3 regions of the Herbaspirillum sp. CAH-3 genome follow, and region 3 is predicted to be linked to each of the others. Evidence: predicted binding sites of a transcription regulator. Region 3 holds the regulator's gene; each other region holds the start of a gene.

Region 1 (13,642 bases), on a different contig from region 3:
AACTTGCGAAGCGCCTTCAATCCTTGACCCTCGGTGCCTCGCTGCTGGCGGCCGGCTTGCCGGCCTGGGCAGTGGTGGATAGTCCGGGCGGACCGGCCGTGCTGCAGATGAATTTCCAGCCACCGGTGACCAAGATCGCCGAGCAGATCTACGACCTGCACATCCTGATGCTCATCATCTGCCTGGTCATCTTCGTGGCCGTGTTCGGGGTGATGTTCTATTCCATCATCAAGCACCGCAAGTCGGTCGGCCACAAGCCCGCCAGCTTCCACGAAAGCACGACCGTGGAAATCGCCTGGACCGTGGTGCCATTCCTGATCGTGATCGGCATGGCCCTGCCGGCCACCAAGACGGTGGTGGCGATGAAGGACACCTCCAACGCCGACCTCACCATCAAGGTCACCGGCATGCAGTGGAAGTGGGGGTATGACTACCTCAAGGGCGATGGTGAAGGAATCTCCTTCCTCTCCAGCCTGGCCACGCCGCGCGAGCAGGTCACCGATCCCACCCTGAAGAAAAACGACAACTACCTCATCGAGGTCGACAATCCGGTGGTGGTGCCCGTCAACAAGAAGGTGCGCATCGTCACCACGGCCAATGACGTGATCCACTCCTGGACCATCCCCGCCTTCGGCGTGAAGCAGGATGCGATTCCCGGCTTCGTGCGCGACACCTGGTTCCGTGCCGAGAAGATCGGCACCTATCGCGGCCAGTGCGTGGAACTGTGCGGCAAGGATCACGCCTTCATGCCCATCGTGGTCAACGTGGTCAGCGATGACGACTACAAGAAATGGGTCGAGGGCAAGAAGAAGGAAATGGCCGCCAAGGCCGACGACCCCAGCAAGGTCTGGACGGTGGATGAGCTGAAGCAGCGCGGCGAGAAGGTCTATGCGGCCAACTGCGTGGCCTGCCACCAGGCCAATGGCAAGGGCGTGCCGGGTGCCTTCCCGGCGCTCGATGGTAGCGCGATGGTCAATGGCCCCAAGGATGGCCAGATCCACATCCTGCTCAACGGCAAGAACGCCATGCCGGCCTGGAAGGGCGTCTTGAACGACACCGAAATCGCCGCCGTGATCACGTATACGCGCAACAGCTGGTCCAACAAGGCCCAGGAAAACATCGTGCAGCCGGCCGAAGTCCTGGCCGCCCGCAAGTAATCGTTTGGAGAACCGGACATGACTACCACCGTCGATCACGCCCCCGATCATTCCCACGATCACGGGCATGGGCACGCTCACGATGACCACGCGCACGACCATCCGCACGGCTGGCGGCGCTGGCTCTTCGCCACCAACCACAAGGACATCGGTACGCTCTACCTGTGGTTCTCGTTCACCATGCTGCTCTCGGGCGGTGTGCTGGCGCTGTTGATCCGGGCCGAGCTGTTCCAGCCGGGCCTGCAGTTCTTCCGTCCTGAATTCTTCAACCAGCTCACCACCATGCACGGCCTGGTGATGGTGTTCGGTGCGATCATGCCCGCCTTCGTGGGCTTCGCCAACTGGATGATCCCGCTGCAGATCGGGGCCTCCGACATGGCCTTTGCGCGCATGAACAACTTCTCGTTCTGGCTGCTGCCACCGGCCGCGCTCCTGCTGGCCGGTTCCTTCCTGGTGCCGGGCGGCGCCACCGCGGCCGGCTGGACGCTGTATGCCCCGCTGTCGACCCAGATGGGCCCCGGCATGGACATGGGCATCTTCGCCATGCACATCATGGGCGCGTCCTCGATCATGGGTTCGATCAACATCATCGTCACCATCCTGAACATGCGTGCCCCCGGCATGACGCTGATGAAGATGCCCATGTTCTGCTGGACCTGGCTCATCACCGCCTACCTGCTCATCGCCGTGATGCCCGTGCTGGCCGGTGCCATCACCATGACGCTGACCGACCGCCACTTCGGCACCTCCTTCTTCAACGCCGCCGGCGGCGGTGACCCGGTGATGTACCAGCACATCTTCTGGTTCTTCGGCCACCCCGAGGTCTACATCATGATCCTGCCGGCCTTCGGCATCGTCTCGCAGATCATCCCGGCCTTCGCGCGCAAGCCGCTGTTCGGCTATGCCTCGATGGTGTATGCGACCGCTTCGATTGCGATCCTCTCCTTCATCGTCTGGGCGCACCACATGTTTACCACCGGCATGCCGGTGACCGCGCAGCTGTTCTTCATGTACGCCACCATGTTGATTGCGGTGCCGACCGGCGTGAAGATCTTCAACTGGATCGCCACCATGTGGCGCGGCTCCATGACCTTCGAGACGCCGATGCTGTTCTCGGTGGGCTTCATCTTCGTCTTCACCATGGGCGGCTTCACCGGCCTGATCCTGGCGGTGACCCCCATCGACATCCAGATGCAGGATACCTACTACGTGGTGGCCCACTTCCACTACGTGCTGGTGGCCGGTTCGCTCTTCGCGCTCTTCGCGGGCTACTACTACTGGGGCCCGAAGTGGACCGGCTTCATGTACAACGAATGGCGCGGCAAGTTCCACTTCTGGGCTTCGCTGATCACCTTCAACATCACCTTCTTCCCGATGCACTTCCTGGGACTGGCAGGCATGCCGCGCCGTTATGCGGATTACCCGGCGCAGTTCACCGACTTCAACATGATTGCCTCCATCGGCGCCTTCGGTTTCGGGCTGTCGCAGGTGTACTTCCTGTTCTTCGTGGTGATCCCCTCGATCAAGGGTGGCAAGAAGGCGGAAGCCAAGCCCTGGGAAGGTGCCGAGGGCCTGGAATGGACCGTGCCCAGCCCGGCGCCTTTCCACACCTTCGAAGAACCGCCGGTGGTGAAGTGATCGCCTGTGGGCAAGACAAATCATCACACCTGATGCAAAGGCAACCCTCATGACCGAACGCAAGAAACCCGACAACCTGCGCACCGGACTGCTGCTGGGACTGGTGGCGCTGGCCTTCTTCGTCGGCATCTTCATCAACCGCATCTGGTTCGCCAAATGAGCAGACAGGACGATCAGGCAGGCCAGTCAGAAGAGGCAACATCACGCGGCCTGAACCGCGTGATGTTCAGGAAGCTGGTGGTGGTGGCTGTGCTGATGTTCGGCTTTGGCTATGCGCTCATTCCGGTCTATCGCAAGATCTGCGAGGTGACCGGCGTGAACTTCCTCACGCCCAAGGATGTGACGGTGGAAGCGCCGGCCAACACGCAGATCGACAAGACGCGCACCATCACCGTGGAGTTCGATGGCAATGCCCAGGGACCGTGGCGCTTCCGCCCGACCGTGGCCAGCATGCAGGTGCACCCGGGCGAGATGACGCAGGTCACCTACGAAGTGGTCAACACCCAGCCGCGCAATGTGGATGCCCAGGCCATCCCGAGCTATGCACCGCTGCAGTCGGCGGCCTTCTTCAAGAAGGTGGAGTGCTTCTGCTTCACGCAGCAGACACTGGGACCGAACCAGGCCAAGCAGATGCCGGTGGTTTTTTATATCGATCCCAAGCTGCCCAAGGAAGTGACCACGATCACGCTGTCCTATACCTTCTTCGAGATCAACGGCAAGGCCAAGACGGCGGGCTGACCAGCCCCGAGGAGCGGGTATGAACGATGAGCTGAAACAGGCGGCGCAGCGCAAGGCCTCCTTCGGCGCGACGATGAAGGCGGTGTTCTGGTCCTTCTTCGGCGTGCGCAAGCGCAAGGATTACGAGTCGGATGCGGCGCGCCTGAATCCGGTGCACGTCATCATCGCCGGCATTCTCGGTGCGGTGATCTTCGTGACCGTGCTGGTGAGCATCGTCAAGCTGGTGGTGCGCAGTGCGGCAGGCGCATGAGGCAGATGATGCGGATGATGCGGATGAGGCTCACCGAAAAAGAGCATTAAGGAAAAGTAAACCCTGTATCGCAAGAGCATTCAACGCAGCTTAATGCCTATCTTTGCTGCTCTTGCCCAGGCCAGGACAATCAGATTTCGTACCGGGAGAAGAACATGAGTTCTCAACAAGCCAAGGCACCCCATTATTTCGTCCCAGGCCCGTCGCGCTGGCCGATGCTGGCGGGCATTTCCATGCTCATCACCATGATCGGGGCCTCGGCCTGGGTCAATGGCGTCTCATGGGCCCCCTACGTCAACCTCCTCGGCATCCTGATGGTGCTGGTGGTGCTGTACTACTGGTTCGGGGATGCGATCCGCGAATCGGAGTCCGGCCTCTACAGCGAGCGCATCGACCTGTCCTATCGCTGGAGCATGAGCTGGTTCATCTTCTCGGAGGTGATGTTCTTCGCGGCCTTCTTCGGTGCGCTGTTCTACGCGCGCAGCATCACCATGCCGTGGCTGGCCGACCTGGACCACAAGGTGATCTGGCCCGACTTCACCGGGCAGTGGGGCAATGTCGGCCCGGCCGGTACGGTGGAAAATTTCACCACCATGGGTCCGTTCCCGATCCCGACCATCAACACCCTGCTGCTGCTGACCTCGGGCGTGACGCTGACCATCTCGCACCACGCCATGCGCGCCGGCCATCGCGCGCAGACGGCTATATGGCTGTTCCTGACCATCCTGCTGGGCGCGGTCTTCATGGGCTTCCAGGCGTATGAATACATCCACGCCTACAGCGAGCTCAACCTCAAGCTCACCTCCGGCATCTACGGTTCGACCTTCTTCATGCTGACCGGCTTCCACGGCTTCCACGTGACCATGGGCGCGATCATGCTGTCGGTGGTGCTCTATCGCGTGCTGCGCGGACACTTCACGCCCACGCATCACTTCGCCTTCGAAGGCGCGGCCTGGTACTGGCACTTCGTGGACGTGGTGTGGCTGGGCCTGTATGTGGTGGTGTACTGGCTGTAAGGCGGGCACCGTCTGCAAAATGACAAAGCCGCACTTCGGTGCGGCTTTTTTGTGGGGTGCGTGCGGATGAAATCAGCGGATGCCGGTCGGCTGTATCCAGCCCAGTTTGTAGCTCAGCAGGATGAAGAGGAACAGCGCCACCGAGAAGCCGACCCGCAGCGTCAGCGCCTGGACCGTGCGATTGCTCTTGCCCTTGTCGCGCATCAGGAAGACCAATGCCGAGGCCAGGCTGGCCAGGATCAGGAGGAAGGCGATGGCGACGACGATTTTCATGAGGATGGAACCCTGTCTCCGAAGGCGTGCATGCGGTATGCTGCGACGCTGATGTGCAAGATTTTTTCTTGTCCTGTGTGCGCTTCATTGTAAGGCCAAACTTCATCGATGCCGACCCGATTCGTTTTTCGCCTCATCCCGTTTTGCGCCACGCTGCTCGTGGCCGCCGCCGGCATTGCGCTGGGACAGTGGCAGACGCATCGCGCCGAAGAGAAGCTGGCCTTGCAGCAGCGCATGCAGGCGCGCGGTGCCGACGCTCCTCTCAGTGCGCTGCCGGGAGATGCGAACGACGCGGAGTTCCGGCATATCCGCCTGCGCGGACACTATCTTGCCCAGTGGACGCTTTACCTGGAGAACCGCCCCTACAATGGCGCGGTCGGCTTCCATGTCCTCACGCTGTTCCAGCCCGAGGGCAGCGGACCGGCCGTAGTCGTGGCACGTGGCTGGGCACCGCGCGATGCCGCCGATCGTACGCGTGTGCCACAGGTGCCGCCGCCCTCGGTTGTCACCGAGGTGGAGGGCGTCCTGCGTCGCGATGCCGGGCACGTGCTGCAACTGGGGACGGCCGATGCGCCGCGTCCGCAGGCCATCCTGCAGAATCTCGATGTGGCGGCGCTGTCCAAGGCCAGCGGCTTGCCGCTCGCGCCGCTGGTGATCGAGCAGGGCGGGGCGGCGGGCGATACCTTGGTGCGCGACTGGCCGGCGCCCTCATTGGGCATCGATCGTCATCGTGGCTATGCCGTGCAGTGGTACGCACTGGCGGGCATGGCCCTTCTTTTTTTCATCGTGACAGGATTCAAACGTGGTCGTCATGACAAAACCTGAAGCTGCGCAAGCCGCACAAGCCAACCCCGAGGAGGAGGCGCGCCGCCGCCGCATCGGCCGCTGGAAGATGCTGGCGGTGGTGGCCGTGTGCGCCGCCCCGATGATCGCTTCCTACCTCACCTATTACGTGATCAAGCCGCAGAGCCGCAACAACTATGGCGCGCTGATCGATCCGCGCCAGTATCCGATTCCCGATCTCGGCAGCAGTGCCATCGATGGTTCTCCGGCCAAGCTGCAGGATTACAAGGGCAAGTGGGTCATGCTGCAGGTCGATCGCGGCGACTGTGGTGAGCCCTGCCAGAAAAAACTGCTGACCATGCGCCAGCTGCGGCTGATGCAAGGCAAGGAAATGGAGCGCATCGAGCGTGTATGGCTGGTCACCGATCGCGCTCCGGTTGCGACCTTGCTCCTGCGCGAATTCGACGGAACCGATATCCTTCGGGTTGACGCCGGCAAATTGCAGTCCTGGTTGCCGGCCGATGCCGGCACCTCGGCCGAAGACCACATCTACCTGATCGACCCGCTGGGCAACCTGATGATGCGCTTCCCCAAGGACCCCGATCCCGGCAAGATGAAGAAGGACATTTCCAAATTGCTGCGAGCTTCTTCCATCGGCTGATGCAGGTGGATCACAGTCGCGCAGTGACGCACGTTTGACTCAAGATGAATGCAACGACGCTGATACAACTGGGCCTGACCGGGCTCGTGGTGGCCCTGATTCCATTGGCGCTGGTATGGCGCGCACAGGGCGTGGCCAACAAATACCGCAAGCTGGTGTGGGTGACGCTGTTCTTTACCTTCGACCTGATCATGTTCGGGGCCTTCACGCGCCTGACCGATTCGGGCCTGGGCTGTCCGGACTGGCCGGGCTGCTACAGCCATGCCAATCCGCTGCTGGCGCATGAGCACATCAATGCCGCGCAGGAGGCCATGCCCTTCGGCCCCGTGACCTGGGCCAAGGCCTGGATCGAAATGATCCACCGCTATTTCGCCATGGCCGTGGGTTTCCTCATCATCGTGCTGATGGTGGCCGCCTGGCGGCGCTGGATCAAGTCGGGCAAGACCGAACTGCAGTTCCGGCCGTGGTTCCCGACGGCGCTGCTGGGCTTCGTCTGCCTGCAGGGCGCCTTCGGTGCCTGGACCGTGACCATGAAGCTGCAGCCCATCATCGTCACCATCCACCTGCTGCTGGGGCTGACGCTCTTGGCCATGCTGGCCTGGCTGGGCGCGCGGCAGGAGCAGCATGTGCCGGTCTCGCCCACGGGCCGCGCGCTGGTCGTGCCGGCCACCATCGGCGCGGCATTGCTGGGCTTGCAGATCGCGCTGGGCGGCTGGGTCAGCACCAATTACGCGGCGCTGGCCTGTTCCGACTTCCCGCTGTGCAATGGCAAGCTGGTGCCGGAGATGGACTTCGAACATGGCTTCACGCTCTGGCGCCATCTCGGCATGACCTCCTCAGGCGATTACCTGCCGGTGGAAGCGCTGACCGCGATCCACTGGGTGCATCGCAGTTTTGCCTTTGTCGTCATCTTGTATGTTGTATGGCTGGCACACCGCGCGCTGCGTGATGAGGGCTTGCGCAAGACCGCCCGCTGGATGCTGACGGTGCTGGGTTTGCAGCTCTGTACTGGTCTTGCGACCATCTATCTGAACTGGCCGCTGGCCATTGCGGTGATCCACAACGGCGGTGCGGCGCTGCTGGTCATCCTGATGGTCATGTTAAACTACAAGGTCCGTTACGCACCCTCCGGCCTGGCCGCCGCTGCTCCACCAGCATCCGCCCGGCCCGTCACGCCATGACCACATTGACCGCCCAACCCAACCGCATCGCCCAGTACTGGGCACTGACCAAGCCGCGCGTGACGCAGCTGGCGGTGTTCTGTGCCGTGATCGGCATGTTCCTCTCCACGCCTGACCTGCCGGACTGGCGCAAGGTCGTCTTCGGCACGCTGGGCATCTGGCTCCTGGCCGGTGCCGCCTTCGCCATCAACTGCCTGGTCGAGCGCGAGATCGATTCGCGCATGGCCCGCACCGCCCGTCGCCCGATGGCGCGCGGCGAAATCACGGTGGGCCAGACGCTGGTATTCTCGGGCGTGCTCGGTGGCCTGGGCATGTGGGTGCTGTACAACCTGGTCAATCCGCTGACCATGTGGCTGACCTTCGCCACCTTTGTCGGCTACGCCATCATCTACACCATCATCCTGAAACCGGCGACTTCGCAGAACATCGTCATCGGCGGCCTGGCCGGTGCCATGCCGCCCGCGCTGGGCTGGGCGGCCATGGCCAATGACGTGCCGATGCAGGCCTGGGTGCTGGTGATGATCATCTTCATCTGGACCCCGCCGCACTTCTGGGCGCTGGCCATGTACCGTCGCGACGACTACGCCAAGTCCGGCCTGCCGATGCTGCCCATCACGCACGGCTTGGAAGTGACCAAGCTGCACATCCTGATGTACACCATCGCACTGCTGGCGGTGAGCATGCTGCCCTTCGCCATCGGCATGAGCGGGCTGATCTACCTGGGCACGGCCATCGTACTGGGGGCGATCTTCTTCTGGTATTCGTGGCAGATCTATCGCCACTACACCGACCTGATCGCGCGCAAGGCCTTTGCCTATTCGATCGTCTACCTGTCCATCCTGTTTGCGGTGCTGCTGGTGGACCACTACTTCCTGTTCCGCAGTTTCTGATTCCCTGAACACATGAAACGATTCCTTTCGGCGCTGCTGCTGGCTGGCTGCGCGACGCTGCTGGCGGCCTGCGGGCCCTCCAAGCCTGAACTCAAGTTCAACAATACCGATGTCACCGGGCTGGATTACGCCAAGGACTTCGCACTGACCGACCACACCGGCAAGCCGCGCACCCTGGCCGATTTCAAGGGCAAGGTAGTGGTGATGTTCTTCGGCTATACCCAATGCCCGGACGTGTGCCCGACCACCATGGTCGAGATGTCCAACGTCATGAAGGAACTGGGTCCGGATGCCGACCGCGTGCAGGTGCTCTTCGTCACCGTCGATCCTGAGCGCGACACCCAGGAAGTGCTGGCGCAATACGTACCGGCCTTCGACAAGCGTTTCCTGGGCTTGCGCGGCGACCTGCAGCAGACCGAGAAGGTGGCCAAGGAATTCAAGGTGTTCTACCAGAAGGTGCCGGGCAAGCAGCCGGGCAGCTACACGATGGATCACACCGCAGGCAGCTATGTATTCGACCCGCAGGGACACATCCGACTCTTCGTCAAGCACGGCCAGGGGCCGCAGACGCTGGCGCATGACATCAAGTTGCTGCTGTCGTGATGGCTTGAAACGATATAAATCGTTTGGATAAAAAGAAAGGCGCCCGAGGGCGCCTTTTTCATTGCTGCTGACCGCAATCAAATGCCGATCAGCGATCAGGAATAAGCCTGCAGCGAGCTCTTCATCTTCTTCAGCGCGACCGCTTCGATCTGGCGGATACGTTCAGCCGACACGCCGAACTCGTCAGCCAGCTCATGCAGGGTCGCACCCGAGCCATCGTCATTGGCCAGCCAGCGGGCTTCGACGATGCGGCGCGAGCGGTCATCCAGCTTGGACAGGGCAGCTTCCAGGCCTTCGGACTGCAGACGGTCGTATTGCTTGGCTTCGATCACGCGGGTCGGTTCCGAATTGTCGGAGGACAGGTAGGCGATGGGCGCGAACTTGTCATCTTCATCATCGGTGGGCGACTCCAGGGCGATATCGCGACCGGACAGACGGGTTTCCATCTCGATCACTTCTTCGCGCTTGACGTCCAGGGTCTTGGCCAGGGCCTCGACCTGGGCCGGCGTCATCGCGTCCAGGCCTTCCTTGTGGCTACGCAGGTTGAAGAACAGCTTGCGTTGGGCCTTGGTGGTCGCGACCTTCACGAGACGCCAGTTTTTCAGGATGTACTCGTGGATCTCGGCCTTGATCCAGTGCATGGCATAAGACACCAGACGCACGTTCTGGCCCGGGTCGAAGCGCTTGACGGCCTTCATCAGGCCGATGTTGCCTTCCTGGATCAGGTCGGCATGCGGCAGGCCATAGCCGAGATAGCCACGGGCAATCGACACCACCAGGCGCAGGTGCGACAACACCATCTTCTGGGCGGCACCCAGGTCGTTCTTTTCACGCAGGTCGCGGGCCAGCTTGACCTCTTCTTCGTGGGTCAGCATGGGCAGGCGGTTCACTGCCGAGATATACGCGTCGATATTGCCCAGGCTGCCGGAAAAACCCAGCGCGAGTGCATTGGACTCGGCAGGCATGAGTGCAGTTTGTGCAGACGCAGTTTTCATGGATTCTCCTTGGTTCCTTTGCGGAAACAGTATGAAACGGTAGGAAGCAAATGCTTCGGATGCCAGGGGCAATGTTTCCAACTTCCCTGGCGCGGCCTTGGGGCCGCTGCTGTTTGATGCAGTACTCCGGAAAACTGGAGCAATTCGATAAGGTATTCTAGCACTCGTCACCCAGGAGTGCTAATAGCATGATAGTGAGGGGGTAATAGCGTCAACCTATTGCTGTTCGCCCAATCATTGCATCCCTTTCCCTTCATATTAGTCGCCTTTGGGCGACAAAAGTTGCGACCAGGGTCAAAAGGGGACCAGAAACTTGTAACACTTTTTTGCAGCGCACCGGGGGCAGGAGAAAGCGCGCCAGCAGATTGGCCAGGACCGCTCAGGAGAGGGATCCGCAGTGCTGCAACTCGTCAATCGACGAGCTTGGTCTGATAAGAAGACGGGATGAAGGGCAATTTATTGTTGCGGGCAAACAGGCTCGATAAAATTTCCCGCCAGAAAGTCCAAAGCCCGCAGTGAGCGGGCTTTGTCCTCAATTTACAGGGGCACGACCAGTTACCCGGAAAACCCCTGTCTCTATGCATTCGAGTATAGCACCCGAACTTCCTCACTTTCAACAGGCTCACGGCATGCTGAAACACCTCACTGCACCCCGGTTGTCCACGTTGCAGCGCTTCTTCCTCACCACGTCGCAGACGGACACGCTCGGGTGTTATGCCTGGAATCAGGCGGTCGCGGCAGGGATGCTGCCGTTGCTTGCCGATGTCGAGGTGTCGCTGCGCAATGCATTGCACGGAGCACTATCACGCTACTACGGTGCGGTGGACTCCTTCGGCTGGATGATGCCCAGAGCCAACCCGGCACATGCCATCAATCCGGCTGCGCCCATGTTGCTGCCACCGATTCACAAATTGAGTTCCAGGTCCCGTGATGACGTCGTCTGCGCGATGGACAAAGTCAGTGGCAGGAAGCCCGCTGCTCATGTTGTCACCCCTGATGATGTGGTCGCGGCGTTGCCGTTGGGATTCTGGGAGGTGCTCATCGGCGCGCTCGCACACCACGCGCAGCCGAGGGGGTTGCAGGCTCATATTCTGGCGGCAGTCTTTCCTCATGCGCCGGACACAGCGCTTTTCCCTTATGACAGTCCCGCCTTCAGGAAACGTGTCGTCGCTCTGCTCAAAAGACTGCGCGATGTGCGCAACCGTATCGGACACCACGACGCCATCTGGACGATTCCGGAATTCGACCGATTCGGCACCCTTGGGCTCATCCCGCGCCGTCCGCGTCACACCGTCAACAGCCTGCGCCGCCTTGTGGATACTTTGGTCTGGTTTGCGGGGTGGATTGATCCGGCAATCTCCGTGCATCTGCGCAACAGCGACCACTGTTGGTCATTGCAGGCCTTGCTGGACCGGCATGCGCTGGCCACCTACCGGCGTTGGGGCGGCCGTGCCGGCACATTGCATCTGGTGCTGGACAGGGCGGCGACCCAGAATCATCGCATGGAGATGCGCAACCGGATGCTGGCCCCGCCCAGCGCCGCGCGTAGTATCGCGCGCTATTTCTACTGATGAAGCCAGCAAGCAGGCTTGCGGCTCAAGCCTTCCTGGCCAGCTGCCTGCGTACGGACAGCATCGCCCCGAACAAGCCCAACAAGCCGCTGATGGCCAGCAGCAGGCCGATGGCCATGGGGCTGGGCAAAGCCAGCTGGAATTCCGAGGCATACAGGTGGGCAAAGTCCAGGATGGCTTCATTGAGCGGCTGCTGCGCCGCCACCACCAGCCCCAGCGCCACCGCGCCCGCACACAGGCCCAGCAGCGCGCCGGTGTAGTAGAACGGACGATAGATGAAGGAATTGGTCGCCCCGAACAGGCGCGAAACCTCGATCTCGTCGCGCTGCGTCATCACCTGCAGGCGAATCGTGTTGAAAACGACCGCCACTACCACCGCCCCCAGCGTGATCCCCAGGAACAGCAGCACCAGCCGCAGGATGCGCAGCAGCGCCGCCAGGCGCTTGACCCACTCGGAATCGATCTGCACCGTATCCACGCCCGGCTGTTTCTTGAGCTGCTGGGCGATGTCGTCCACCCGGCTGGCATTCATGGCGTTCTCGAAGCCGGGCAGGCGCACCACATAGCTGTCCGGCAGCGGATTGCTGCCCAGCGTGGCCAGCACATCGGCCAGGCCGGTCTTGCTCTTCATCGCATCGAAAGCCTTCTCGCGCGGGATGAACTCGACCTTGCCGTTGGTATTGCTCTCCTTTAACACCTGGCTGATGGTCTTGCCCACCGCTTGCGCGGCCTCGCGGCTGGCATCGGGCTTCATGAAGATGCTGATCTCCGGCTCCACCGACATCTGCTCCGAGATCGGGCGCACGTTTTCCAGCGCCGAGAGGCCGGCAAAGGGCAGGGCCAGGGCAATCGAGACCACCAGCACGTTCAACAGGAAATTGCCCGGCGAGCGCAGCAGGTGGCGCAGGGCGTCCGCGATGGCGGCGAAATGCTGTCGGAGCCAGTTCATGGCGACACCTCCACGGGATTGGCCACGCCGTTGTGCCAGCCATCGACGATGCGGCCACGGTCCAGGTAGATGATGCGGTCGGCACCGGTGAGGAAACTCTCGTCGTGGGTCGAGATCAGGCAGGTCACGCCCACGCCGTGGAAGGATTTCAGGGCCGCCAGCACCTTGTTGGCATTGGCCCGGTCCAGATTGGCCGTCGGTTCGTCGGCCAGGATGATCTGCGGACGGTTGACGATGGCGCGCGCAATGGCCACGCGCTGCTGTTCGCCCCCGGACAGTTCCAGCGGCTCGCACATGGCCTTCTCCAGCAGGTCGACCTTGTCCAGCGCGGCGCGGGCGCGCTTTTCCGCATCCGGGCGAGAAGAGCCGGTCACGATCAGCGGCAGCATCACGTTGGCCAGCAGGTTGCGGTCCAAGAGCAGCTTTTGCTGCTGGAAGATCAGCCCCAGGTTGCGCCGCAGGTAGGGCAGGCCCGAGGGTTTCAAGCCCGCGATGTCGGTGCCGCTGACGGTGAGCTTGCCCGAGGTGGGCCGCTCGATGGCCGCGATCATCTTCAGCAGCGTGGACTTGCCGGCACCGGAAGGGCCGGCCAGGAAGATCAATTCGCCCTTCTTCACCGACAACGTGATGTCGCGCAGGGCATAGACCTCGCGCGCGTATTGCTTGGAAACCCGGGTAAATTCAATCATCGGTTCAACTCAGGAGGGCGTCGACGAATTCTGTAGCGTTGAAGGGTTGCAGGTCTTCGATCTTCTCGCCCACGCCGATGAAATACAGCGGCACCGGGCGGGTCTTGGCGATGGCGGCCAGGATGCCGCCCTTGGCCGTGCCATCCAGCTTGGTCACCACCAGGCCGGTCAGCCCCAGCGCATCATCGAAGGCCTTGACCTGGGCCAGCGCATTCTGGCCGGTGTTGCCGTCGATGACCAGCAGCACT
Region 2 (4,917 bases), on a different contig from region 3:
ATGCCAGCTTGTCCTACACCAACAAGATCTCCACTGGCGGCAAGGATACGGGCGGCCAGATGGCTCTCGATTCCGGCCTGATGAAGGGTTCGCGCCTGGGTGTGAAGGGCGTGGAAGACCTGGGCGGCGGCATCAAGGCGCTGTTCACCATCGAGAACGGTTTCAACCTCGATACCGGCGAGGCGGGTCAGAAGGGTGTGCTGTGGGGTCGCCAGGCCACCATTGGCCTGTCCGGCAACTTCGGTACCATCCTGGCGGGCCGCCAGAAAGACGTGCTGGACGACGTGGGCAGCATCACCTCCCCGGGCGACTTCGGTGGCGTGGTCAGCCGGGTTCACTCGCTGAACCTGGATCGCACCAACGGCGAGCGCGTCAACAACTCCATCCGCTACAACACCCCGAACTTCAGCGGCTTCACCGGTAGCGTCATCTATGGCTTCGGCGAGGAGCCTGGCAGCACCGGCGCCGGCCAATCCTTCGGCTTGGGCGGTACCTACGCCAACGGTCCGCTGAACATCGGCCTGGGCTACTTCCAGAGCAAGATGGGCGGCAAGTCCGCCAGCGACGTCAACGGCGCGGCAGCTTGCAACGGCGCAGTGATGGCCATGGGCAAGGACAAGATCGGCGACAAGGCGGGCGACACTTGCCTGAAGACCTGGACCCTGGCGGCCGCTTACCAGTTCGGACCGGCCCGGGTCTATGGCTCCTACTCGCGCGTGAAGCTGCCGTTGGCCAAGGTGCCCTCGGAAATCGCCGACAATCCGAAGCACAACTACAGTTTCGCTGCGCTGGCACATCCCAAGGACCGTCGTGACACGCCTCTCTACAGCATGCCAAGCGACGGCGACTTCGTCATTGGTGGCTACAACAACGAGTCCAGCAGCACGCTGGACTTCGGCGTGCACTACCAGGTCTCGCCGGCCCTGTCGCTGATCAGCAGCCTGCAGTACACCCGCGCCAAGTTCGCCCGCAGCGCCGACGGCCGTCTGCTGCAGGTCAACCTGGGTGCCAAGTACGAGTTGTCCAAGCGCACTTCCACCTACGCCGTCGTGCGCAACCTGCGCTCGTCCGACATGTACAGCGTTGGCCTGGCCAGCGACCGTGTGCCGGGTAGTGATCGCAGCCAGACCGGCATCAACGCCGGCCTGATCCACAGCTTCTAAGTTCTGGCACTGCATCGGGCTCGTGGGAGCCCGATGTTTTGGCCCGCATCTGCAAGGATGCGGGTCTTTTTTTATGCAGAAAACTTTGTCCGCTGGATGCCCGGTAGACGCGGCTGCGCGCGCTGGCAGGGAGGCTTTGCATGCCAGATCCGCTGCGATCGCCGCCCAACAAAAAACCCGCATCATCGCTGATGCGGGTTTTTTTCTTGCAGCACAGGCCATGCGATGCATGGCCTTGGGCCGGAAGGCAAATTACATCATGCCGTCCATGCCGCCCATGCCGCCCATACCACCCATGCCGCCAGGCATGCCGGCCGGCTTGTCGTCCGCCACTTCGGCCACCAGGGCGTCGGTGGTCAGGATCAGGCTGGCCACGGAGGCAGCGTTCTGCAGGGCCGAACGGGTCACCTTGGCCGGATCCAGCACGCCCAGTTCCACCAGGTCACCGTAGGTGCCGTTGGAGGCGTTGTAGCCGAAGTTGCCCGAACCTTCCAGCACCTTGTTCACCACCACCGACGGCTCATCGCCGGCGTTGAAGACGATCTGGCGCAGCGGCTCTTCGATGGCGCGCAGCACGATCTTGATACCGGCTTCCTGGTCGGCGTTGTCGCCCTTCAGGTCCTTGACGTTGGCGCGAGCGCGCAGCAGGGCAACGCCACCGCCAGGCACGACGCCTTCTTCAACAGCAGCACGGGTAGCGTGCAGGGCGTCTTCGACGCGGGCCTTCTTTTCCTTCATTTCGACTTCGGTGGCAGCGCCAACCTTGATCAGTGCAACACCGCCAGCCAGCTTGGCCACGCGCTCTTGCAGCTTTTCACGGTCGTAGTCGGAGGTCGCTTCGCCGATCTGGGTGCGGATCATTGCCACGCGTGCTTCGATGCCAGCGGCTTCGCCGTTGCCGTCGATGATGGTGGTGTTTTCCTTGCCGATTTCAACGCGCTTGGCTTGGCCCAGTTCAGCCAGGGTAGCCTTTTCCAGGGTCAGGCCGACTTCTTCAGCGATCACTTGGCCGCCGGTCAGGATGGCGATGTCTTCCAGCATGGCCTTGCGGCGGTCGCCGAAGCCAGGAGCCTTGACGGCAGCGGTCTTCAGGATGCCACGGATGTTGTTGACCACCAGGGTCGCCAGGGCTTCGCCTTCGACGTCTTCAGCCACGATCAGCAGCGGACGGCCAGCCTTGGCGACTTGTTCCAGCACCGGCAGCAGGTCACGGATGTTGGAGATCTTCTTGTCGAACAGCAGGATGAAGGGATTGTCCAGGGCGACGATCTGCTTCTCTTGGTTGTTGATGAAGTACGGCGACAGGTAGCCGCGGTCGAATTGCATACCTTCGACGATGTCCAGTTCGTTTTCCAGCGACTTGCCGTCTTCGACGGTGATGACGCCTTCCTTGCCGACCTTTTCCATGGCCTTGGCGATGATGTCGCCGATGTCCGCGTCGGAGTTGGCCGAGATCGAGCCGACTTGAGCGATTTCCTTGGAGGTGGTGGTGGGCTTGGCCAGGTTCTTGACTTCGCCGACGATGGCGGTGACAGCCTTGTCGATACCGCGCTTCAGGTCGGTCGGGTTGAAGCCGGCGGCGACGTACTTGAAGCCTTCGCGCACGATGGCCTGGGCCAGCACGGTTGCGGTGGTGGTACCGTCACCGGCGTTGTCGGAGGTCTTGGAAGCGACTTCCTTGACCAGCTGGGCACCCATGTTTTCCAGCTTGTCCTTCAGTTCGATTTCCTTGGCGACGGAAACGCCGTCCTTGGTCACGGTCGGGGCGCCGAAGCTGCGCTCCAGCACGACGTTGCGGCCCTTGGGACCCAGGGTGACCTTGACTGCGTTGGCCAGGATGTTGACGCCGTTGACGACCTTGGCGCGTGCTTCATCGCCGAAAATAACTTGCTTTGCTGCCATGTTGGATTCTCCAGAAATTCGGTTCAGTTCATGTCGCCGGGCTCGGGCCTGAAGCTTCAGGGAGCGCCGGCTGCTGTCTTGTTGCCGATGGCCTTCACGTTTTCTCTATCTATATAGAAGGAAAAGGAAGGCCGGATGCCGAATTACTTCTCGACGACGGCGAACAGGTCTTCTTCGCGCATGACCAGCAGTTCCTGGCCATCGATCTTCACGGCCTGGCCGGAGTACTTGCCGAACAGAACGCGGTCGCCGACCTTCACGGCCAGTTGACGGACCTTGCCATCTTCCAGGATCTTGCCGTTGCCGACGGCCAGGACTTCGCCTTGGTCCGGCTTTTCGGTCGCTGCGTCAGGCAGAACGATACCGGAAGCAGTCTTGGTTTCCTGGTCGAGGCGCTTGACGATAACGCGATCGTGCAAAGGGCGAAGATTCATGAGAACTCCTTAATTTTCAATAAGTTAGCATTGATTGCGGCGATGCCTGCAACGGTTTTCTTCCAAATGCAGCAGACGTCACCGCATGAAAAAGGGGATTGCGCCCGGCGGCGCTGTTAGCACTCTGCCGTGACGAGTGCTAAGTATAGGGACGGGTTGGGGAATTTTCAAGGCGTCAATTGGTGGCGTTTGCCATCCTTCTCTGCAAGATTGACGCGATACCCTGCAGCAGCCGGGAACCTGCAGTATTCACGCTCATATCGGCCGCCAGACACTCTCATCCATCGGCGAGTCAGTTGAAATGTAAAAACAAAGTTTTTTTTACATCCGAAAATCGCATAAAAATTAGAAAAATCCCTTTATTATCAATTACTTGCGATTTGACTTTTCGATTGACTAGAGCTATCTTCGGCCATCCAATTTTTGGCAACCTTTGAAAATGTCCCCTGGAGCCATGAAGCTTCTTGAACTGCGTAAGCACCTCGGCATGAGCCAAGAGGCGTTTGCGGAGAGCATCGGCGCATCCCCCTCTCAACTGAGTTACATCGAGAGCGGTCAACGCCATGTACCGGATAAAGCCAGTGACATTTTGCGAATATGTGATGGATTGCCACTTTCGCAACATCAATATGCGGCGTTACATGAGGCGCTAACGCTTTCACTTGGGAAATTTCGACTTTCACCTGGCGCGCCAGAAGAGCAGTTTTTGCTATTGGCTGCATTGCGTGATGCCGTTATGAGGGAGCCCTCACGAGCGAAAGTTTTGCAATGGAGAGAATTGCTGCTGATAACCGCTAAGCAAACGTAAGCAGCATCAACGAAGCCTTAACTAGGAGGATCTAACGAAGACAACAGATTTGAATTTAGCCGCCTGACAGGCAGCAACTAGCTGCCTTCAGGGGATGACGCATACAGATACTACGGTGTAGGAGCCTCAAGTATCCGTCCGCGTCCTCCCCCTGTCAAGTTGCGCCCCCTGTTTTTGAGATGCCTTTCCTGGCAGGGGGACTTGCACCCTAAACATTTTGACGTTTTGGAGGTTACATGGAGCAAATTGGAGCGGGTCGCCGCATCTTAAGAAGAAATCCTCATCGAATTGTGGGCACGATTTCATTTCCTACTCTTGGAAATGCGGATAGGGAATGGGAGTCCGTAGTGGAAAGGGATGCCTACGCGATCATCGGATATTGCAGCGAGGTCGTTGGTATCAACACACAACCCTTTTCGTTCACATATGAGTCAGGCACAGGGAAAAAGGCAACCTACACCCCAGATGCTCAGATTCTGTTCAAGGAGGGGCGCGAAATACTACTCGAAGTAAAGCCAGCAATCTTCGCCCTAGCGGATGAGGAGTTCGAGCTGTTGATTTGCTCGCGGATTTGACCCTCTCCATTTGACCCACCTTCCACCGTCTACCA
Region 3 (13,642 bases):
TGCGGCGGGGCCAGCTTCTTGTCGCGCACGCCGATCCAGGCGTCGCCATTGTCGGCGGCCACGATCTGGTAGGGCATCAGGTTGATGTCCTTCTGCACTTCCTTCTCGGTGAACTTGCGGCCGATCAGGCGCTTGGCGGCATAGATGGTGTTCTTCGGGTTGGTGACGGCCTGGCGCTTGGCGGGTGCGCCCACCAGGATTTCGCCGTCTTCCTGGTATGCAATGATGGAAGGCGTGGTACGTGCGCCTTCGGAGTTCTCGATCACCTTGGGCTGGTTGCCTTCCATGACGGAAACGCAAGAGTTGGTGGTGCCCAGGTCAATACCAATGATTTTTCCCATGATTTTTCCTTCGTTCTTTCAGCCCTGGATGTCGGGCTACAGGTGTTTTGAATGGTTTGAATATGTGGAGGAAAGATGGACTTTCAAGCGCCGAAACCACCGGAACAAGCAAAAATGATGCCTTTTGCCTCTTTCCCCTTCCGGCGCCGGTCCGCTTACTTTCCCTGGGCCACCGTCACCAGCGCAGGACGCAGCAGACGGTCGGAAATCATATAGCCTTTTTGCAGCACGGCAACGACCGTGTTGGCTTCCTGCTCGGCCGGCACGGCCGAGACGGCCTGGTGCTTCATCGGGTCGAGCTTCTCGCCAGCTTGCGGGCTGACTTCCTGCAGCTTGTTCTTCTCGAAGGCCGAGGAGAGTTGCTTCAAGGTCATGTCCACGCCTTCCTTGAGCGATTCCAGCGAGGCGTTTTCGATCTTCAGGGCCATTTCCAGGCTGTCCTTGACCGCCAGCAGCGACTCGGCGAAGCCCTCGATGGCGAACTTGTGGGCCTTGGCGATGTCTTCCTGAGCACGGCGGCGGATGTTCTCGCCTTCGGCACGGGCACGCAGGAAAGCGTCCTGCATCTCGGCAGCACGGGCTTCGGCTGCGGCCAGCTTGTCTTCCAGCGTGGGCTCGGCAGCGGCAGCCGCAGCGGCCTGCTCGGCGGCAGTGGCAGCAGCAGCGGCGTCAGCAGCCTGGTTGTCTTGCTGGACGGATGGGTTTTCCTGTTTTTCCATGTCTTGCATTCCTGAATTACCTCCAACAAATCAATGATTTACGTGCGTGCGGCAGCCTGATGTGAAGCGCCGTCCGCCAAGGGATGCGGCACAAGTAGGGCATGTCCCTGCTTTTTCAAGGGCTTTTTGGCACTTTCCGGCGACTTTTTGCCTATTTCTGCGATTTCAAGAAGAAAAATGTTACGCGCGCTTACAGAAATTACGGGGTCTGACTTCAAGTTAATTCGAGCCCGACCTAAACTGAATTCGAGTTCTCGCCCTTTGGGGCAGGCTCGTTTGACGGCACTCCCACTTCCCCTCATCGCTTGTCGCGCCAACAAGGTGTCATCATGAAACTGCCACTGATTGCGGCCATTATCTTCGTTGCCCTGTACAGCCTGCTGGCGACCGCCTGGATCAGCTATACGCATCTGGTGAGCGAATACACGCTCTGAGCGACGCTACCCCCCGGTTTTTTTCTTGTATGAACAATCTGGTCGCCCTGCACCAGGCAAGATCGTTGCCGGACAGACAACATCGGCGACAGTAAAGGCGTTCAGCCTGCCATTTTAGCAGGCTGACGTCGGTTGGCCGCCCGAGGTCGGCGGCCGATATGAAGCTTCCTGAAAAATCAGCGATCCGCGCCCAGCGCCTTCGCCCGCTCTGCGGCGATCGCCTGCTGGCGCGCCATCTCTTCACGGGCGGCCGCATTGCTCATGGTCGGCCAGCCGGCCAGGTGCTGCTCGACGATCTCCACCATGCCGTTGATCCAGGCCGGTGATTCATTCAGGCAAGGGATGAAGTGAAACTCCTTGCCGCCCGCATGCAGGAAGTCTTCCTTCACTTCCATGGCGATTTCTTCCAGGGTTTCCAGGCAGTCGCTGGTGAAGCCGGGGCACATCACGTCGATGCGGCGCACGCCCTGCCGGCCCAATTCCTGGGCGGTGGGCGCGGTATAGGGCTGCAGCCATTCGGCCTTGCCGAAGCGCGACTGGAAGGTAACCTGGTACTGCTCATCGGTCAGCCCCAGCGATTGCGCCAGCAGGCGCGCCGTCTTGTAGCACTCGCAATGGTAAGGATCGCCCAGCATCAGCGTGCGCTTGGGCACGCCGTGGAAGCTCATCAGCAACTTGTCCGGCCGGCCGTGCAGGTCCCAGTGGTCCAGCACCGACTGGCGCAGCGCCTGAATGTAGGCATCCTGGTCGTGATAGTTGCGGATCAGGCGCAGCTCGGGGATGTTGCGCACCTGGCGGTAATGATCGAAGACGGCATCGAAGATGGAAGCGGTGGTCGTACCCGAATACTGCGGATAGGCCGGCAATACCAGGATGCGCGTGCAGCCCTGTTGCTTCAACTGGTCCAGTACTTCGGGCAGGGAAGGCGTGCCGTAACGCATGGCATACACCACCTGCAATTGATGATGACCGCGCCCGGCCAGCTGCACCGCCAGCGCGGCAGCCTGGCGCTGCGTATGTACGCGCAGCGGCGAGCCTTCCTCGGTCCAGATGCTGGCGTATTTCTCGGCCGATTTGGAGGAGCGGAAGGGCAGGATGATGCCGTTGAGAATGAACCACCACACCGCACGCGGGATTTCCACTACACGCGGGTCCGACAGGAATTGCTTGAGGTAGCGCCGCAGCGCGCCCGCGTTGGGCGCATCGGGCGTGCCGAGATTGACCAGCACCACGGCGGTGGAGGCCGGGCTGCCATGGGTGTAGGGAGGTTCTTTGCGGAAGGGCATGGTCGTTGCGCTTGGGTTTCTTGATGTTCTTGGTGTGAAGGCGGTCAGGACGCCAGCAGCTCGCGCGCATGCTTGCGCGTGGTGGCCGTGATTTCCAGTCCGCCCAGCATGCGGGCGATTTCTTCCACGCGCGCCTTGGGGTCCAGCCCGTCGATGTCGGAGAGGGTCTTGCCGCCCTCGCTGCGCTTCTTGACCTGGTAGTGCTGGTTGGCCTGGCTGGCCACCTGCGGCAAGTGGGTCACGCACAGCACCTGGCGTTCCTGGCCGAGGCGCTTCAACAATCGCCCGACCACTTCAGCCACGGCACCGCCGATGCCGCTGTCGACTTCATCGAAGATCAGGGTCGGCACCGTGGTGGCGGCCGAGGCGATCACCGAGATGGCCAGCGAGATGCGCGCCAGTTCACCGCCCGAGGCCACCTTGGCCAAGGCACGCGGTGCCACGCCGGCGTGGCCGGCCACCAGGAATTCCACCTGTTCCAGACCGTATGCCGCCGGCTCCACTGCATTGAGCGCGATCTCGAAGCGTCCACCGGCCATCGACAGATCCTGCATGGCGGCCGTGACCGCCTCACCCAATGCGGCAGCGGCCTTGGCGCGCGCCTTGGAGAGTTTCTGCGCCTGCGCCAGATAGGCTTGCTTGAGCTTGTCTTCCTGCGCGCGCAGAGCATCGAGGTCGCTGGCATCGGCCAGTTGCTTCAATGCTTCGGAGAGCTTGCGATATTCCTCCGGCAGCTCATCGGGCTGCACGTGGAATTTGCGGGCGGTCGAATGGATGGCTTCCAGGCGCTCTTCCACTTCCTGCAATCGCGCGGGATCGAGTTCGACGCGGCCGAGATAATCATTCAAGGCATAGACCGCTTCCTGCAGCTGGATCTGCGCCGGTTCCAGCGCGTCGAGCACCGGCTTCAAGGCCGTATCGACATCGACCAGCTTGGTCAGCTTCTGCGTGATCGAGGAGAGTTGCGAGAGGATGGGCAATTCCGATTCCGAGATCACGCCCAGCGCCTCCTGCGCGCCACCGATGAGCGCCGCAGCATGCGACAGGCGGCTGTGCTCGGTGCTGATGTCGGCCCATTCACCGGGCTTGACGGCCAGCTTGTGCAGTTCGGCCACTTGCCACTCCAGGCGCTCGCGCTCCAGCAGCACATTGCGCGCATCCTGCTCGAACTGTTCGCGCTGGCGAGCCAGGGCACGCCAGGTCTTGTAGGCCGCAGCCACTTCGCGTGCAGGCTCCAGCAGACCGGCCTGGCTGTCCAGCAACTGGCGCTGGGCATCGGCCTTCATCAGCGACTGGTGCGCATGCTGGCCGTGGATGTCCACCAGCATCTCGCCGACTTCGCGCAATTGCGCGGCGGTGGCGGCGCTGCCGTTGATGTAGGCCTTGCTGCGGCCGGCATTGTCGATCACCCGGCGCAACAGCACGCCGTCGTGCTCGCCGGTGAATTCGTGTTCGTCCAGCCAGGCCATGACTTCCGGCGTGGCGGTGAAGTCGGCGCTCACGTCTGCCTTGGCCGCGCCCTCGCGCACCACGCTGGGGTCGCCCCGTCCGCCCATGGCCAGCGCCAGGGCATCGATGAGGATGGATTTGCCGGCGCCGGTTTCGCCGGTGAAGACGGAAAATCCGCGCGCGAATTCGAGCTCGATGGCATCGACAATCACGAAGTCGCGAATCGTTAAGGTACGCAGCATGGTGGTCTCGCAGCGGGTTGGACGGACAGGCCAGTATGCTCAAGCGAGCCGGCGCGCAATGGCCGGGCTCGATGCGCGCTTATTGTAATCGGCCTTCTATGGAGGGGTATTCATTCCAGTGCAGCTTCTCGCGCAGGGTATCGAAATAACTCCAGCCCTCGGGATGCAGGAAGGTGATCTTGTGCGCCGAACGGCGGATCACGATGCGGTCGCCATGCAGCACGCTGGTCAAGGACTGCATGTCGAAGTTGGCGCTGACCTCGCGCCCGGCCACCACCTGGATCACGATCTCACAGGAATCCGACAGCGTGATGGGGCGGTTCGACAGCGAATGCGGAGAAATCGGCACCATGACGATGCCGTGCAGGCTGGGATGCAGGATAGGGCCGCCGGCCGACAAGGCATAGGCGGTGGAACCGGTGGGCGTAGCCACGATGAGGCCATCGGAACGCTGGTTGTACATGAAGCGGCCATCGACCTCCACCCGCAGCTCGACCATGCCGGAGGTGGAGCCACGCGCCACCACCACATCGTTCAAGGCCAGCGCGCGGAAGATCTCGCTGCCTTCGCGGTAGACCCGCGCCTCCAGCAGCGAACGCGACTCGGCTTCGACCTTGCCTTCCAGCATGTCGGCCAGAGCCGGTATCATGCGGTCTTGGGCGATATCGGTGATGAAGCCCAGGCGGCCCTGGTTGATGCCGATCAGCGGCACGTTGTAGGGCGCCAGCTGGCGTGCAATGCCGAGCATGGTGCCGTCGCCGCCGACCACGATGGCCACGTCCGCGTGATGTCCGATCTGCTCGGGCGTCATGCTGTCATAGCCTTGCAGGGCGATGTTCTCGGCGGTCTCGGACTCGAAGACCACGGTGTGGCCGTGCGATTCCAGGAACACCGCGATGTCCGACAAGATCTGCGCGATGCCGACGGCCTGGAACTTGCCGACGATGGCGACGGTTTTGGGTACGGCTGCCTGAACGGGTAATTTGATGGGCCACATGCTGCGGATTAGACCATAATTTGAGATGACATTGTAATGAAACCAAGCGCTTCCCCCCTGCCCTCCTCGCCCGCCCCCTCCCCTATCGAGGCGGTGCTGTTCGATCTCGACGATACCCTGTGGGCCATCGAGCCGGTGCTGGTGCGCGCCGAAGGCCTGCTCTACGACTGGCTGCGCGAGCATGCGCCCGCCGTGGTAGCGGCCCATACGATTGCCAGCCTGCGCGAACGGCGCATGGCCCTGATGAAGACCGATCCCATGTACCGCATCGACCTCTGGAAGCTGCGCCATACGGCGCTTTCCGATGTCTTCCGCGAGCATGACGTGGACCTGGCGCTGGTCGACCCGGCCATGGCCCTGTTCTCCGAGGCGCGCAGCACGGTGGCGCTGTTCGATGACGTCGAACCAGCACTGCTGCGCATGAAAGACCGGCTCACGCTGGGCTCGGTCTCCAACGGCTTTGCCGACCTGGAGCGCATCGGCCTGGCCGGGCACTTCGGGGTCTCGATTGCCGCCCATCGCTTCGGCCGCGCCAAACCTGATCCGGCCATCTTCCACGCCGCCTGCGAGGCACTGCAGGTCGCTCCGGCGGCCACGGTGTATGTGGGCGACGATCCGCTGCTGGACGTACAAGGCGCGCAGCGGGCCGGTTTGCGGGCAGTGTGGATGAACCGTTTCGAGCGCACCCTGCCCGAAGGCATCACCCCCGACGCCATCTGCCGCGACCTGCATGAGCTGCACGACTGGCTGCAGGCGCAAGCCTGAACCTTTGTTCAATTTTTGGAAGAACTGACGCGGCCGTCACATTTGCCGGATATGCCGCTAGAATATGCCCCATGCAACTCGATAACCGCGCCCGCACACTCCTGAAGGCCCTGGTCGAACGGTACATCGCCGACGGCCAGCCGGTAGGGTCGCGCGCCCTGTCGAAACTGTCGGGCCTGGAACTGTCGCCGGCGACCATCCGCAACATCATGGCCGATCTCGAAGAGATGGGCTTCGTCGCAAGCCCGCACACCTCGGCAGGCCGCGTGCCCACGCCGCGCGGCTATCGCATGTTCGTCGATACCCTGCTCACCGTCGAGGCCATCGACGAGAGCGCCCTCGAAGGCCGCCTGCAGGCGCGGCTGCAGCACAGCGGTTCGCCCCAGAAGATCATCACCAATGCAGCCCAGGTGCTGTCCTCGCTGTCGCAGTTCGCCGGTGTGGTGATGACGCCCAAGCGCGAATCGATGTTCCAGCAGATCGAATTCCTGCGGCTATCCGAAAAACGCATCCTGCTGGTGATCGTCGACCAGGGCGGCGACGTGCAGAACCGCATGCTGCTGACCGAGGTCGACTACACCCCCAGCCAGCTGACCCAGGCCGCCAACTACATCAACCAGCATTACGCCGGCCAGTCCTTCGACCAGGTGCGCATCCACCTGCAAGGCGAACTGCGCCAGCTGCGCGACGACATGACCGCGCTCATGCAGGCCGCCGTCGAAGCCGGCAGCGACGCCATGAACGAAGAGGCCGACAACAACGTGGTCATCTCCGGCGAGCGCAACCTGCTGTCGGTGACCGACCTGTCTTCCAACATGAATTCCTTGCGGCGCCTGTTCGACATGTTCGAGCAGAAGACCGGGCTCTTGCAGCTGCTGGATGTGTCCAGCAAGGCCACCGGCGTACAGATCTTCATCGGCGGCGAATCCCAGCTGGTGCCGATGGACGACATGAGCATCGTCACCGCCCCCTACGAGGTCAACGGCCGCATCGTCGGCACCCTGGGCGTGATCGGGCCGACCCGCATGGCCTACGAACGGGTCATTCCCATCGTCGACATCACCGCCAAACTGCTCTCCAGCGCGCTGAGCCAGCACTGAGCCCGGCCAGCACAACCATCCCGCCAGAACGCAAAAAAGCCACGCGCGACCGCACGTGGCTTTTTGCATGTTGCTTCACGCTGCCTTGCTCAAATCGAGCCAGGAAGCGATGGCGGGCTTATTTCTTCACTTTCTTGCAGTTTTTGCAATGACCGTAGAGGGCCAAGGCATGGTCGGCGATCTCGAAACCGTGCTCCTGGGCAATCTTCAACTGGCGCTTTTCGATTTCGGCGTCGAAGAATTCCTCGACCTTGCCGCAATCCAGGCAGACCAGGTGATCGTGGTGCGAGCCTTCGTTGAGTTCGAAGACGGCCTTGCCGGTCTCGAAGTGATTGCGCTGGAGCAGGCCGGCCTGTTCAAACTGGGTCAGCACGCGGTAGACGGTGGCCAGGCCGACGTCGAGGTTGTCGGACAGCAATTGTTTGTAGACGTCTTCGGCGCTGAGGTGGCGCACGGAGGTGTTCTGGAAGATTTCGAGGATCTTCAGGCGCGGCAGGGTCGCCTTCAGGCCGCTGGCCTTCAGTTCGGATGGATTGTTCGGCATGGTAGAGTGGGTTCCCGGGGTTTTACTGGTCTCGAACAGGCGCGGCGGTCCACTGGGAAGACCTGGCGGACCATTCCGGCGGGGCGGTGGGGAACACCCTTTTACACCCGGAACGCACTCATGCCTATTTAAGAAGTAAGTTCTAGCTTATCATATAGTGCTTTAGGCTCATGGCTCAACCCGGTTGAAATCTTTATGCGCATGCTTTCCCGAATGAAGTCCCGTCATCACACCACCGCCGTCGGCGTCCTGGCTGCACTGGCCGTCTCGCTGGCCGGCTGCTCCTCGACCAAGGCACCGGAACAGGCTGCACCCACCGATACCTCGGGCGTGAAGGTGACCGGCAAGAGCAACAGCCTGTTCGGCTTCCTGAAGCCCTACCGCATCGACATCCAGCAAGGCAACTTCGTCTCCAAGGAAATGGTGGCGCAACTGCGCCCGGGCCTCACGCGCGACCAGGTGCGCTTCGTGCTGGGCACGCCTCTGCTGACCGACATGTTCCACGCCAATCGCTGGGACTACGATTTCCGCCTGGCCAAGGGCAACGGCGAGATCATGACCAGCCGCGTGTCGGTATTCTTCAAGGATGACCTGCTGGATCACGTCGAAGGCGGCCAGAACCTGCCCACCGAAAGCGAATACCTGACCCTGATCACTGACGCCAAGGTCGGCGCCAAGGCCAGCTTCAGCGACAAACCCAAGGACGACAGCGAGATCAAACCGGCCTCGCCGGTGGCGCCTTCCTCGGCCACCAACAAGTAAGCCGGGCCAGACCTGTCCTTCGCACTTCTTCCTTCCGAGTTTCACATGACTGCATTGAATATCGCCGTGGCCGGCGCCTCCGGGCGCATGGGCCGCATGCTGATCGAAGCCATCCTCAACGCCGAGGGCCTGAAGCTCTCCGGCGCCCTGGATACGCCCGCCTCGCCCACCATCGGGACCGATGCCGGCCTGTTCCTGGGCAAGACCACCGGCGTGGTCATCGAGCCCGACCTGGCGCGCGGCCTGGCCGGCGCAGATGTACTGATCGACTTCACCCGCCCGGAAGGCACGCTCAAACACCTGGAATACTGCGCCGCCCATGGCGTGAAGGTGGTCATCGGCACCACCGGCTTCGAAGCCGAAGGCAAAGCGGCCATCGCCGAATTCGCCAAGCGTACCGCCATCATGGCCGCACCCAACATGAGCGTGGGCGTCAACGTCACGCTGAAGCTGCTGGAACTGGCCGCCAAGAATTTCTCGCACGGCTACGACATCGAAATCATCGAAGCCCATCACCGCCACAAGGTCGACGCCCCCTCCGGCACTGCGCTGAAGATGGGTGAAGTCATCGCCGATGCGCTGGGCAAGAAGCTCGACGACGTCGCGGTTTATGCACGCGAAGGCGTCACCGGTGAACGCGATCCGTCCTCCATCGGCTTTGCCACCGTGCGCGGCGGCGACATCATCGGCGACCACACGGTGCTCTTTGCCGGTATCGGCGAGCGCATCGAGATTTCGCACAAGTCGTCCAGCCGCGTCTCGTACGCCATGGGCAGCCTGCGTGCCGCACGCTTCCTGGCCGAGAAGGACACCGGCCTGTATGACATGCAGGATGTGCTGGGCTTCAAGTAAGCCGAGCCCGCCACCACAGGAAATGCCCGACGCTGCCGCGCCCCACCAGGTCCGGCAGCGAATTTTTTTGGGGGCCGCCGCTCCAAGCGACTCTCCCCCAGCCAACTTTCATTGACTCCCTGCCGCCAGCGCGGCGTCTTTCCCGAAAGCACCTACCATGGAACAGAACGTTGGATTTGCCCACTATTGGGCCCAAGGCGATGCCGTTTCGCACTCGGTGGCCTACCTGCTGTTGCTGATGTCGATCGCCAGCTGGTTCTACATCCTCTCCAAGGCCTGGGCCGCCTGGCGCATCCGCCGTGGCAGCAATGCCCTGGAACAATTCTGGCAGGCCCCGACCCTGGCCGACGCCACCGCCGCCATGCAGCGCCTGGACAGCGAACAGATCTACACCCCCATGGCCGAACGCGCCGCTGAAGCGGCCGACATCGGCACGCGCCAGCAGGGCACGCCCTCGCTCAACGCCGCCACCGATCCGGGCGAACTGATCACGCGCACCCTGCGCCGCGAAATCAACCGCGTCTCTGCGCGCCTGGAGCGCGGCCTGACGCTGCTGGCCTCGGTCGGCTCGACCGCGCCCTTCGTGGGCCTCTTCGGTACCGTGTGGGGCATCTACCACGCGCTGGTGGCGGTCTCGGCCAGCGGCACGGTGCAGATCGACAAGGTTGCCGGTCCCGTGGGCGAGGCGCTGATCATGACCGCGCTGGGCCTGCTGGTCGCGATCCCGGCGGTGCTGGCCTACAACGCCTTCACCCGCATCAACCGCGTGGTGCTGGCCGAACTGGATGGCTTCGCGCACGACCTGCATGCGTACCTGACCACCGGCGAGCGCGTCGGCGGCATGCGCAAATAATTTTTCCGACACCCGATCCGAGAGGAGTCCCACATGAGTTTCGGCGGATTCAACGACAACCAGAACTCGGCCCCGATGGCCGACATCAATGTCACCCCGATGGTGGACGTGATGCTGGTCCTGCTGGTGATCTTCATCATCACCGCGCCCATGTTCACCCACGCCCTGAAGCTGGACCTGCCCACCGCGCAGTCCAACCCGGCCCCGGAAAAACCGGAGACCATTACCCTGGGCATCGATGCGGCCGGCAAGCTGTACTGGAACGACCAGCCGGTCAGCGAAGCGGACATGGATGCGCGGCTGGCCACGGCTGCAGCCAGGAAACCGCAGCCCGAGCTGCAATTGCGGGCCGACAAGTCGACCCGCTATGAAATGATCGCCGAAGTGATGTCAGCCGCGCAGGGTGCGGGGCTGACCAAGCTGGGTTTCGTCACCGATCCCAAGGGCGGCGGCAAGAGCAACAGACAAGCAAACTGAAAGAGAGCAGGCATGGCCACCGTACAACTGGCGGGCGACCGCATCACCGACTGGGACAGTTTCCATACCGAGAGCGCAGCCGCCTTCGGCTTCCCGGATTTCTATGGCCGCAACATGGATGCCTGGGTCGATTGCCTGTCCTACCTGCGCGATGAGGACGGCATGTGCAAGTTCAGGCTCAAGCCCAAGGAAGTGCTGACCATCGAGATCAGCCACAGCGCCGACCTGCACAAGCGCCTGCCGGACCTGGTGGAAGACGTGGAATTCTGCTGCACGGCCATCAATGACCGCTGCGAGGATTACGACGAGCCGCCGGTCATTGCGCTGGTGTGGAAGTGATATTGCCGTTTTCCATTCATCTACTCCATCGCTGCGGCGGCCCTGATTGATCTCCCAAAGAGATCAATCACTCGCCCCGTTGATCAACGATCAGTCGATCAGTCGATCAATTCATCCCCATCATAAAACGGATACGGCCCATCGAATTCCCCGATGAAGGCCGTATGGCTGACCAGGCTCCCTGCAGCCGCATCCCACCAGTGCAACTGGAATCCCGGCGGCTCCATCACGAAGCAGGAAGGCGCTTGCGGATCCAGGTCCAGCTGCACCTGGTGTGACACGCCCGGACAGGTCGTGGCCAGCGTCCCGGCAAAGCGCCGCTGGATCGAACGATGCAGGTGCCCGCACAGGATGCGCTCGACCTGCGGGTGCTTGCGCACCACCGCTTCCAGCGCCTGTGGATTGGCCAGGCCCATGTCATCCATGTGGCCGATGCCGGTGGTGAACGGCGGATGATGCATGGCAATCACGGTCGGACGCTCCGGCTGCTGTGCCAGCACCTCATCGAGCCACAGCAGGCTGGAGGCGGCCAGCTCGCCACCGCTGGCGCGCGGGATCACGGTATCGAGCGCGATGATGCGTACCGGATGGTCTTCGATCACATACTCGATGCGCTCACCGCCCTGCTGCAGATAGGCGTGCTCCGGGAAGGCCGCGCGCAGCGCATTGCGCTCGTCATGGTTGCCCGGCAACAGGTAATAGGGCATGGCCAGCGGTGCCAGCAACTCACGCAGGCAGGCATATTCGGAGGGCTTGCCGAAGTCCACCAGGTCGCCGGTGATGACCAGCACGTCCGGCTTCTGCTTCAGTGCATTGACTTGCCGCACGCAGCGGCGCAGTGCTTCGGCGGTATCCACCACGCGATAGGATTTCTTGCCATCGGTCTTGATGTGCAGGTCGGAAATCTGTCCCAGGATCATGCGGTCTCCTTCTCGGCGCGCGGCGCCAGTTTTACCAGTGCCTCGGCCGGCACGCGGATGGCGATCTGCTGCCCGGCTTCCCACCAGCCACGGCGGCTGGTCTCGGCGATGATCGGCCGCTCCGTGCCGATCTCGATTTCAAAGCGGGTGCGGTCACCCAGGAAAAACGTGTTGAGCAACTTGCCGCGCACGCACTGGCCATCGGCTTCGGTGATGTCCGCCACCTGCACATCCTCGGGACGGAACATGGCGCAAGCCTCCTGGCCCTGGCTGGCGGCATCGAGCTTGTCGAGCAGCGGCAGGCTACCGGTGGGCAACAACAATCTATCTCCCGAAACGATACCTTGCACGCGATTCATCGCGCCGATGAAATCGGCCACGAAGTCATTGGCGGGATGATAGTAGATTTCCTGGGGGGTACCGATCTGCGAGATCTTGCCGCGCTCCATGACCACGATGCGGTCGCCCAGCGCCATGGCTTCGCCCTGGTCGTGGGTGACATAGATGGCGGTGATGCCCAGGCTGCGCAGCAGCTTGTTGAGGTCGCTGCGCACGGCTTCGCGCAGTTTGGCGTCCAGTGCCGTGAGCGGCTCGTCCAGCAGCAGCACGCGCGGCTCCATCGCCAGTGCGCGGGCCAGTGCCACGCGCTGCTTCTGGCCGCCCGAGAGCTGGTCCACGCGACGGTGCGAGAGGCCTTGCAGGTGCACCATCTCCAGCAGCCGTTCGACCCGCTCGGCACGTTCGCCGGCCGGGATCTTGCGGATCTTCATGCCGTAGGCGATGTTCTCGCCCACGCTCATGTTGGGGAACAGCGCATAGTTCTGGAACACCATGCCCACGCCACGTTTTTCAATGGGCAGTGCGGTCACGTCTTCATCGCCGAAGAACACGCGCCCGCCTTCATCGGGAAACTCCAGCCCGGCGATCATGCGCAGCGTGGTGGTCTTGCCGCAGCCCGAGGGGCCCAGCAGGACCAGGGTTTCACCGGGATGGATATCGAGGTCCAGCGGCTGCAGCGCGCGGGTGCCATTGGCAAAGGACTTGGCGCATTGCTGCAGGCGGATGGAAACGGCTTCTTGCTTGGGCTTCATAGACTGACTTTCTTGCGTGTTGCCTGGGTCGCCCACTGCATGCCGATCAGGAGCGGAATGATCATGAAAAAGAAGATCAGCGTATAGGCCGATCCCACCTCCAGCCGCATCGATGCATAGGCATCGGCCAGGCCCACCGGCAGGGTCTGGGTCAGCGGCGTGTGCAGCATCCAGGTGATATTGAATTCGCCGATGGACAGCGTGACCACCATCAGCGCCCCGGCCAGGATGCCCGAGGCGGCATTGGGAATGACGATGCCGAAGAAGCGGCGCATCCGCCCCGCCCCCAGGCTGGCAGCGGCTTCTTCCAGCTGGGCCAGCTGCGAGGACTGCATCACCGCCAGCACCGGGCGCACCATGAAGGGCAGCGTGAAGATCACGTGGCCGACCAGGATGAAGAGGATGCTGGCGCGGAACTCGCGCAACTGGCCGTAAGCCATGATGAGCGCCAGTGCGGTGGCCAGGCCCGGC

What was found. The regulator HrcA, encoded in region 3, represses chaperone genes, less so after heat shock. The targets are predictions, from matches to a motif close to TTAGCACTCNNNNNNNNNGAGTGCTAA.
Region 1: the regulator HrcA is predicted to act here: its motif matches at 10,343-10,369, upstream of rpoH (RNA polymerase sigma factor RpoH).
Region 2: the regulator HrcA is predicted to act here: its motif matches at 3,616-3,642, upstream of groES (co-chaperone GroES).

Annotation. Positions count from the first base shown of each region.
Region 1 is NZ_VSWE01000026.1:41,005-54,646, forward strand. Features, by position in the region: gene coxB (cytochrome c oxidase subunit II) at 1-1,157, shown strand, start outside; gene ctaD (cytochrome c oxidase subunit I) at 1,176-2,795, shown strand; gene FYB76_RS26920 (cytochrome oxidase small assembly protein) at 2,845-2,955, shown strand; gene FYB76_RS24950 (cytochrome c oxidase assembly protein) at 2,952-3,533, shown strand; gene FYB76_RS24955 (DUF2970 domain-containing protein) at 3,553-3,783, shown strand; gene FYB76_RS24960 (cytochrome c oxidase subunit 3) at 3,939-4,799, shown strand; gene FYB76_RS24965 (twin transmembrane helix small protein) at 4,872-5,072, opposite strand; gene FYB76_RS24970 (SURF1 family protein) at 5,181-5,897, shown strand; gene FYB76_RS24975 (cytochrome C oxidase subunit I) at 5,884-6,516, shown strand; gene FYB76_RS24980 (heme A synthase) at 6,561-7,697, shown strand; gene cyoE (heme o synthase) at 7,694-8,587, shown strand; gene FYB76_RS24990 (SCO family protein) at 8,600-9,190, shown strand; gene rpoH (RNA polymerase sigma factor RpoH) at 9,286-10,185, opposite strand; gene FYB76_RS25000 (hypothetical protein) at 10,815-11,756, shown strand; gene ftsX (permease-like cell division protein FtsX) at 11,782-12,705, opposite strand; gene FYB76_RS25010 (cell division ATP-binding protein FtsE) at 12,702-13,394, opposite strand; partial or broken gene ftsY (signal recognition particle-docking protein FtsY) at 13,399-13,642, opposite strand, start outside.
Region 2 is NZ_VSWE01000011.1:68-4,984, reverse strand. Features, by position in the region: gene FYB76_RS15040 (porin) at 1-1,163, shown strand, start outside; gene groL (chaperonin GroEL) at 1,416-3,065, opposite strand; gene groES (co-chaperone GroES) at 3,209-3,499, opposite strand; gene FYB76_RS15025 (helix-turn-helix domain-containing protein) at 3,954-4,307, shown strand; gene FYB76_RS15020 (TnsA endonuclease N-terminal domain-containing protein) at 4,544-4,882, shown strand.
Region 3 is NZ_VSWE01000023.1:43,537-57,178, forward strand. Features, by position in the region: gene dnaK (molecular chaperone DnaK) at 1-341, opposite strand, end outside; gene grpE (nucleotide exchange factor GrpE) at 497-1,069, opposite strand; gene hemH (ferrochelatase) at 1,671-2,780, opposite strand; gene recN (DNA repair protein RecN) at 2,825-4,471, opposite strand; gene FYB76_RS23925 (NAD kinase) at 4,551-5,468, opposite strand; gene FYB76_RS23930 (HAD family hydrolase) at 5,505-6,233, shown strand; gene hrcA (heat-inducible transcriptional repressor HrcA) at 6,305-7,333, shown strand; gene fur (ferric iron uptake transcriptional regulator) at 7,452-7,877, opposite strand; gene FYB76_RS23945 (outer membrane protein assembly factor BamE) at 8,091-8,639, shown strand; gene dapB (4-hydroxy-tetrahydrodipicolinate reductase) at 8,685-9,491, shown strand; gene FYB76_RS23955 (MotA/TolQ/ExbB proton channel family protein) at 9,649-10,344, shown strand; gene FYB76_RS23960 (biopolymer transporter ExbD) at 10,378-10,821, shown strand; gene FYB76_RS23965 (barstar family protein) at 10,834-11,160, shown strand; gene FYB76_RS23970 (phosphodiesterase) at 11,259-12,080, opposite strand; gene FYB76_RS23975 (ABC transporter ATP-binding protein) at 12,077-13,171, opposite strand; gene FYB76_RS23980 (ABC transporter permease) at 13,168-13,642, opposite strand, start outside.